2 regions of the Arthrobacter phoenicis genome follow, and region 2 is predicted to be linked to the other one. Evidence: riboswitches for the same ligand, from Rfam matches in the RefSeq annotation. Region 2 holds a riboswitch; the other holds the start of a gene.

Region 1 (4,401 bases), on a different contig from region 2:
GCCGACGGCCTTGGCAATGACAGCCAGCGAGTTGGTCTTGGTGACCTCCGCGCGGTGGCGTGCAATGGTTGCACGAGTAGTCATTTAGTTCTCTCTTTCGTGATCCTTTGTGTCCGCGCTCTTGAACAGGCGGGACTAAGGACGCTCCGGCATCTTGGGGGTACGCCGGATCGCCCCGAAACGGGTTTCTTTAGCGAAGGGTGTACTGCGAAGACGCGCCAAAAGCAGGAACTGCATTGCGTGAACCATCCCGGGCGCCGGCAAGGGCAACGCGGTGCATGGTCATCAGCGGGCTCGACTGAGCCTCGCCAGCGCGAAAACGCGCAGCATTGTGGCGTGAAGACACGAAAGTAGCCTCTCCCAATGCCTACGAGGTGAGCTGTCGGATTCGGATGGGAGTCACCCGGCCGCTCCGCTTCCTGGGAAGCTTTGCGACTTAACCCCTAGGTCTTCTTGCGAAGACCAAAATTGGTTCCCCCGCCCCTGCCAGACGATGTCATGCGAACGGACCTTGAGCGGTGGCAGAGTTAGGCAATCCACTCAAGAGCGCCAACTTCGGTGAAGTTGGCGTGCTTCATACGGTACAACAGTTCGGACTCAATGTCACATTCAGATCACGGCGTGTCACGGAAGTGTGAGCATTGCGGTGGGCTCTTTTAGAGCCAGCCCAGCGGATCAACGACGTCCCCGTTGACCATCACCTCGAAGTGGAGGTGGCAGCCGGTGGAGGCACCGGTTGTTCCGCTCATCGCAATCACATCGCCACGGGAGACCTTTTGGCCGACGTGGACGCTGGATGACGACAAGTGGTTATACGTGGTCTCCAGGCCATTGCCATGGTCGACCACAATCCGGTTGCCGCCCCCGTAGGGGTGCCAGCCGGAGAAAGTTACGGTGCCGCTCGCGGCGGCATGGACGGCTGTGCCGCACTGCGCGGCGTAATCCTGGCCGCGGTGGAATTCGCCGACCGCGCCGGTGATGGGGCTGACCCGGTAGCCGAAGGGCGACGCCGTGATCATGGTGTCCAGCGGGGCGCCGAGCGTCCCCGCGGATGCGGCGCGGGTGATGGAGCCAACGGACTGCGCGCTGAGCAGCTGCTTGAGCTTCCCGTCCGGGTCACCCTTGGTGGTGACGGCGGTGCGGTTGAAGTCGATCTGGGCGGCGGCGGCCTTGACCTCGGGCTGGGCCGCGGCGGAGACGGACCCCGCGGTGGGGGCGTCGACGGCCAGCGCGGGGCCGGTCACCGGGACGGCCACGGTGAGTGCGATGCCGGCGGCGGCCAGGGTCATTCCGGCCTTCTGGCCCATTCCGGTAACGGCGGCGAAGTCCGCGACCTGGCGGATCGGACTGCGCCGGCCGCGGCGCTCGTCCCGGTGCGCATCGCGGGGGCGCGGGACGGTGACGTCGACGGCGGGGCGCGGCTCCGGAGCGGGGCCGGCGGCGCGGCGGCGCCCGCGGACGGTCTGCGTGCTCAAGTGGTTCCTCTCTGAAAAAGCCTGCGAAGTTAGCTGTCGGATTCGGGTCAGAGAGTTCATAGACCCGGTCCGCCGACGCAAGCATCCAGGCAGAGAGGCACCCGGAAAGAGTGTCCTCAGAGAGTTCGCTTGCCGCTAGCGGACTTCACCCCAAGGCCGGAATTACCGGCCGGTAGTGGTTCCCCCGCCTCTGCCAGAAGGTGATTCGCACCCTGATCCGCTGGCAGAGCTCGGCTTCGGATCAGGTAACGCTTTAGTCTCGGTACTAGTCGATAACTATAGGGGATTAAGACCCGTAGTAATAATTTCGTTATCTCCTAGACCGGCTAGTAAACAGCACACTTACGGTATGCTTCCGCGTCGCCCTACCCCCGGGTAACGAAAACGTGGGCGGCAACCTCGGGCGGCAGCTCAAGCGCGCCCTCAATGTCCGGGACGCGGACGGAGATGTACTCCCCCACCCGCTCCAGCGAGACGGTGGCCCCGGGCCGGATACCGCCCTCGTCCAGCTGCACCAGCAGCTCGGGTTCCACCTGGATGGGTTCGGCAAGCCGGCTCACGGTGATGCGGGAGCCCGCGGCATATCCCGCCATGGCGTCCAGGAGATTGACGACGCCGTCGGCCTGTTCCGCCGTCGGCAGGCCGCCCAGTTCGGCGAGGCCCGGGATGGGGTTGCCGTAGGGGGAGACCGTGGGGTGGTCGAGCATCTCGAAGATCCGGCGCTCGACCCGTTCGCTCATCACGTGCTCCCAGCGGCAGGCTTCCTCGTGGACGTACGCCCAGTCCAGGCCGATCACGTCAGCCAGCAGCCGTTCGGCGAGGCGGTGCTTGCGCATCACCTCGGTGGCGCGCCGCCGGCCCACCTCGGTCAGTTCCAGGTGGCGGTCGCCGGAGACCACGACCAGCCCGTCCCGTTCCATCCGGCCGACGGTCTGGGAGACGGTTGGTCCGGAGTGGCGGAGTCGTTCGGCAATGCGGGCCCGGAGCGCGACGATGTTCTCTTCCTCAAGCTCCAGAATGGTCCGAAGATACATCTCCGTAGTGTCGATCAGATCCGTCATCCAGCTCAGCTCCTTGAGCGCCGTCCTTGCGTCATTCCACCGTACAACGTGCGGGGTGCGGCCACCCGGGATCCGCCATACGCTCCCGACAGCCTAGCCTATTGTGAATTACTCCGGATAATTTTAGAGCCGGCTTCCTGACCGGACTATGACAGCCCGCTTTCCGGCGCCGGGGCCGCCGTCGGGCAGAATGGAAGCGGTCCTTACCGGCCGACCAGCCACCTCTCGCACCCAGCCGACCATTGGAGCCATTGTGAGCGACACCAGCATCACCATCCCCGCGAACCTTCTTCCCAAGGACGGCCGGTTTGGCGCCGGGCCCTCGAAGGTGCGCCCGGAACAGATGGAGGCCCTGGCATCGGCCTCGGCGACCCTGCTCGGCACCTCGCACCGCCAGGCCCCGGTCAAGAACCTGGTGGGCTCGGTCCGTTCCGGCCTCAGCGACTTCTTCCGCGCACCCGAGGGCTACGAGGTGGTCCTGGGCGTGGGCGGCTCGACGGCGTTCTGGGATATCGCCAGCTTCGGGCTCGTAGAGAACAAGGCACAGCACCTCTCCTTCGGCGAGTTCGGCTCCAAGTTCGCCGCCGCCACGAACAAGGCGCCCTTCCTGGCCGAGTCCTCGATCATCAAGGCGGAGCCGGGCACCCGGCCCGAGGCTCGGGCGGAGGCCGGCGTGGACGTCTACGCCTGGCCGCAGAATGAGACCTCCACAGGTGTGGCCGCCCCGGTCCGTCGGGTGGCCGGCGCGGACGAGGGCTCGCTGGTCCTGGTCGACGCGACCTCCGCCGCCGGCGGCCTGGACGTCGACGTCGCCGAGTCCGACGTCTACTACTTCGCGCCGCAGAAGAACTTTGCCTCCGACGGCGGCCTGTGGCTCGGCCTGTTCTCCCCCGCGGCCCTGGAGCGGGCCGCCCGGGTCAAGGCGTCCGGCCGCTGGATCCCGGACTTCCTGGACCTGCAGACCGCCATCGACAACTCGCGGCTGAACCAGACCTACAACACCCCCGCGCTGGCCACCCTCGTGACCCTGGACGCGCAGGTGCGCTGGCTCAACGCCAGCGGAGGCCTGGACTTCGCCGCTGCACGCACCGCCGATTCCGCCGGACGGATCTACCGCTGGGCCGAGGCATCCAGCGTTGCCACCCCGTTCGTCTCGGATCCGGCGGACCGCTCCAACGTCATTGCCACGATCGACTTCGACGAGTCGGTCGACGCGGCTGCGATCGCCAAGGTGCTGCGCGCCAACGGGATCGTCGACACCGAGCCGTACCGGAAGCTGGGCCGTAACCAGCTGCGGATCGCGACCTTCGTGGCGATCGAGCCGGACGACGTGTCGGCCCTGCTGGCGTGCATCGACTACGTCGTGGCGGAGCTGGCGAAGTAGGCCCGCAGCCGCCTTCCGGGGCGGCCTAGCGGCTGGCGGCGTCGTCGGTGTTTACCGCCCGGACGACGCCGTCGTCGTCTGCCGTGCCGATCGCCCCGCCGGGCACCAGCCGGAAAAAGCGCAGGCCGCCGGCCCGCCGGTTGAAGGCGATCCGCAGGTGGCGCGCCCGGATGATCCAGACCATCCCGATCAGGGCCGCGCCCACGCCGGCGGCAGCGGCGACGCCCATCGACCAGCGCGGGCCGGCGACGTTTGCCACCCAGCCCACGAACGGCGCCCCGATGGGTGTTCCGCCCATGAAGATCGCCATGTACAGGGCCATCACCCGGCCGCGCATGGCCGGGTCCGTGGTGGTCTGCACGTAGCCGTTGGCGCTGGTCATCATGGTGATGGCACACAGGCCCACCGGCACCAGGGCCACGCCGTACCAGAAGTAGTTCGGGGCCAGCGCGGCCAGCCCGGAGGTGATGCCGAAGACCCC
Region 2 (4,401 bases):
TGACTCTGGGGGTGGGGCGTGAGGTGAAGCAGGTAGCGGGAGTGGTCGTCGATGAAGTCCGGGATCTCCACGGCGGTCCCGTCGGCCAGCGTCCAGTAGGTGAAGTCGGACTGCCACATTTCGTTGGGCTGGGCCGCGGTGAAGCGACGCAGCGAGGACCGGGGCCGCTTGTGCGGTTCCGGGACCACCGTGCCTGCATCCCGCAGGATCCTATGGATCGTCGATCTGGCCGGCGGGGTGCGGCCTTCGCGTTCGAGGTGCGCGGCGATTGTCTCGGCACCGGCGTCGAGGCCTTTGGCGGCCAGCTCGGTGCGCAGGGCAAGGATGCGGACCCGGACCGCGGGATCAGTGGCTTGCGGGTTGGTAAGGGGTTTGCGGGAGCGCGGCTCAAGACCGGCGTCGCCTTCGGCCAAATACCTGGCGAGGAGTTCGTGGACCCATTGGCGGCCGACGCCGTAGCGGCGGGCAGCCTCTGCTTTGGACATTCCGCCCTCGAGTACGGCCAGGACGATGACCTTGTTCTTCGACATGGCCCATCGTTGACGGAAGGCGCGTCGCCGATGACCCGGGACACGCCATGTTCCGTCGCCGATGTCCCGAGACACGTGTCGCGTGTCAGCTGTCGTGCATGCCCCGAGTCATGTGTCGCCTATGTCCCGAGATCACACACTTCGGGCTGTGCATCCCCGAGCCCGACGGCGTGGAACGCGCAAGGCCTACCCGATCATCCTGGGCTTGTTCGCTTGGCCCGATAGCAGGTCGGCGCGTACAGGGAGGCAAGGTAGCTGCTCAGGGCAATGAAGCACTCCGACGGGCAGTCCGACGGCCCAGAAAAACGGCAGCCCCGCCGACCAGCAGGCTCAGCAGGAGCAGCACCCACCCCGCAACCGTGAGCGCCGATGCGAGGGCCACGGCGCCGGCGTCGGGAACCGCGGGTGCCAGCGCCGCATCGATGGCGGCATTGCCCCACAACCGCACCCCGGCAAACAGCAGCGGCAACGCCCACAAGGCCCAGCGGAGACCCTTCTTCGCCACATTGGTGCCGATCAGCATCACCCAGCTCAAGCCAAAGATCAGGGGGAACAGCGTGCCGGCAGTCTTGTGGACGTAGCTCAGCTGGCCGCGGGCATCGTCGTCCATGACGGCGCGCAGCTGGGCGGCATAATCGGCAGGGAACCCGCCGATCAGCGAGTCAGGCATGGCCAGTCCGTTGGAGAGTTGCGTCATCTGGTTCAGCGTCAGCAGATGTACGTACCAGAACAGGAAGAGGCTGGCCACGACGCCGGCGATCACAATGAGGTTGCTGTTGCTCTGGGCCCTCTGCGGCGTCCGTGAGGAAATCACCGGGGGCAGCTGGTGCTCGGGGACTGCGGCTTTGGCGCCGTGCTTCCTGATCCGCTGGGCGGGGGTCTTGGCCATGGCTCCATTATCCCGTACCTGGTGCTCTGCTCTTGTTGACAAACCACATGACGGGGGCGTCGCATGGGGCGATGGGTGATGATGGGCAGCGCAGGGCACGGTGGATGGCTCCCTGGTCATGCTGGTCCTGGCCGGTGCGAGCGTGGCCATCGCCCGGGTTTCGGCAGCCACCGGCGCGGTGAGGCAGTTCGAAACTACCGCCCTGATTCCCGGTATCGCCGTGCTGATCATCGTCATGGCCGGCGACAAGATCAGGGGCCGGTCCGCCGGCCAACCTATGGTCCTGACCCGCCTGAAATGGAAATACCGCGTCCTGACAATCGCCGCGATAGCAGGTGCGGCAATCACTTGGTTGCTTTCTTTAGCCCGCCCGCACGATCTTCTGATCGCCGCGTACATTCCCGCCGTTCTGGCGAACCTGATCTTCAACCTTTTCGATCGACGCACACCACTTCCCCCTAGTGCCTAACAGAGCAGACGACATTGCCTAACCTTCACGAATCAGGCAGAAGGCAACCTCAGATCGGGGCTCTCCAACCGCAGAAGCCGTTCTGAGGTGTTCGGCCGAAGGTGCACGGTCGTTGGAAACTACAGTCTCTGGCGGCCCGGAATGGGGCGTCCGCCTCTGTCCTCCATCGTGCTAGACCAACCGGGATTTGTAAGCAATGTCACATTCAGGTCACGGCAACTCACGACGGTTTGAGAGTTCGCCATCAGTTGACTTTAGAGCCAACCGTTCGGGTCGACAACTTGACCGCTGACTTCCACCTCGAAGTGGAGGTGGCAGCCGGTGGAAGCGCCCGTGGTCCCGCTGAAGGCCACAACGTCCCCCCGGGACACTTTCTGACCCTGGGTCACGTTAAAGGAAGACAGGTGGTTGTATGTGGTTTTCAGGCCATTGCCGTGATCCACGACCACGCGGTTCCCTCCGCCATAGGGGTGCCAACCTGCGAAGGTGACGGTGCCTGCGGCAGCTGCCAGGACGGAAGTGCCGCACTGCGCCACAAGGTCCTGTCCTCGATGGAAATCCCCTGAACCGGCCGTGATGGGGCTGACCCGGTACCCGAAGGGCGAAACCGTGGTCATCGCGGCGAGCGGGGCGCCAAGAGTTCCAGCGGAGGCTGCGCGGGTGATGGAACCGGCCGACTGGGCACTGAGCAGCTGTTTTAGTCTGCCGTCCGGGTCCGCCTGGGTGCCAACGGCGGAGCGGCTGAAGCTTATCTCGGCGCCGGCGGCGGCGGAAATTTCAGGCTGGGCGCCGGCAAAAACGGCGGACGCGCCCTGGCCAGGTTGTTGCGATGCCATCACCGGGCCGGTCACCGGAACGCTCACGGTGAGTACCAGGCCCGTGGCCGCCAACGCGATGCCGGCCTTCTGGCCCAGGCCACTGGCACCGGCGAAATCAGTGATCTGGCGGAAGGGCCCCCGGCGCCGGCGTGCTTCCCTGTGCGGATCGCGGGGCCTGGCCGCGGTAAACGCCTCGATCGTCCGGGGTGCCGGAACGGGGCCTGTCGCGCGGCGACGGCCCCTGGGGTATTGCGTGGCCAAGTTTTCCTCTCTGGATAGCCTGCGAAGTTAGCTGTCGGATTCGGGTCAGAGAGTTCAAAGACCCGGTCCGCCGTAACAAGCACTTTGCGCAGAGATGTCCCGGAGGATCGTTAGCTGGAAGTGGGCTTGCTGCTGACGGACTTCACCCCAAGGCAGTCCTGCGACTGCCGGTCGTGGTTTCCCCGCCTCTGCCAGTTGGTGACTTGTGTGCACCCTGATCCGCTGGCAGAGCTCGGCTCCGGATCAGGTAACGCTTTGGTATCGATGGTGTGAGTCAACTATAGCTACGAAATCGGACTCGTAGTAATTCCGTTATCTAGCGGAATCTACCCTCAACGCGCTCGGTGATCCGCCGCTGGGGGCGGGTCTCGCCATCAGGTTCGCCAACTGGCCCCTCGCCGCATTCATCGCGGGACCGGACTGAGAAAGAGTAGCGCACAACCATCTCCTGATCGTCCGGTAACGTTCGTTCGCGAGACGCTGGCCGGGCGTTCTTCTGATCGCTGACATTTCAGGACAAATTTTGTAATGGTTTCCGTGTACCGGGAATCCGCGGGTACCTCCTGTTGTCCTCCTGGACGTCGCGCCCACCGCCGGCAGTGCTGCTGGTGGGCGTGGAAAATATCATCCGATTCGGCGTCTAGCGGTCTTTCGTCATGGTGCCCATCCCCTGTTGCGTCCATTGACCGCAGGGCACACCCGAGCAGTGTCTCTTGGAGAAGCTTCGCGGCGCCGTGGAATCGACGATGGCCAGCCGATCCAAGTGAGTGGGCACCGGTCTCGCTTCGAACGCGCGTGCGGCCATAGAGCAAAGCAAGTAGTGCCCCCGGCGCAAATACGCGTAAACACTACGGATGTGTCCGGGGCGGATGGTTTTTAGGCTCAAGGGATCAAGGAGCCCCACCCACCGTTGCCGCCACCCCCGGCTCGGACGGTGTAAGTGTCCCGGTAGTTGAGGCCCCTGTTCCCTTCCTCACCCGTGTCTTGGTTCCTGCAAGGATTCCCATGATCGATCCGGCGTATAGTCCACCGCGACCTCGAGGAGCGCCTGTCTTCTTCGATCCCAGTGGTAAACGCTGGCGGCGGATCGTTAGCAGCTTCCTGGCGCTCGTATTGATAGGCGTGCCGTCCTTGGTCTGGATCCTCCCGGGCGTAACCGCCCCGGTTCGGACGGGTCAGCTGAATCAGGAACCAGGCTACCCCCGGCAGTTACTGTCGACCCAGGACCTTGAGAGCATCCCGCAGATCGGGGCGGAAACCGGCTTCGCTCTTGACCGGATTGCCCTCGTTGAACGCAAAGACGGGAAGGTTTTGCTCAAGGATCCCTTCAGCAATACAGTGTGGCGGGAGGCAACGGCAGCGGAATCCGAAGTGATCGGCGCTAGCCCGTACGTGATGGAAACGTACGGTAAGCCCGCCGACCGGACGCTGATG

Evidence for each region. Region 2 has a riboswitch for cyclic di-AMP ahead of ABC337_RS17925 (M23 family metallopeptidase). Riboswitches for the same ligand answer to the same signal wherever they lie in the genome.
Region 1: another riboswitch for cyclic di-AMP. It lies ahead of ABC337_RS04140 (peptidoglycan DD-metalloendopeptidase family protein); the one in region 2 lies ahead of ABC337_RS17925 (M23 family metallopeptidase).

What each region holds. Positions count from the first base shown of each region.
Region 1 covers NZ_JBDFMK010000001.1:937,514-941,914, forward strand. The annotation lists gene ABC337_RS04135 (NlpC/P60 family protein) at 1-84, opposite strand, end outside; cyclic di-AMP (ydaO/yuaA leader) riboswitch at 351-509, opposite strand; gene ABC337_RS04140 (peptidoglycan DD-metalloendopeptidase family protein) at 657-1,475, opposite strand; cyclic di-AMP (ydaO/yuaA leader) riboswitch at 1,480-1,711, opposite strand; gene ABC337_RS04145 (iron-dependent transcriptional repressor DtxR) at 1,841-2,536, opposite strand; gene serC (phosphoserine transaminase) at 2,790-3,920, shown strand; gene ABC337_RS04155 (MFS transporter) at 3,946-4,401, opposite strand, start outside.
Region 2 covers NZ_JBDFMK010000003.1:44,171-48,571, forward strand. The annotation lists partial or broken gene ABC337_RS17910 (IS481 family transposase) at 1-530, opposite strand, end outside; gene ABC337_RS17915 (hypothetical protein) at 790-1,419, opposite strand; gene ABC337_RS17920 (hypothetical protein) at 1,538-1,888, shown strand; gene ABC337_RS17925 (M23 family metallopeptidase) at 2,143-2,967, opposite strand; cyclic di-AMP (ydaO/yuaA leader) riboswitch at 2,969-3,181, opposite strand; gene ABC337_RS17930 (bifunctional polysaccharide deacetylase/glycosyltransferase family 2 protein) at 3,973-4,401, shown strand, end outside.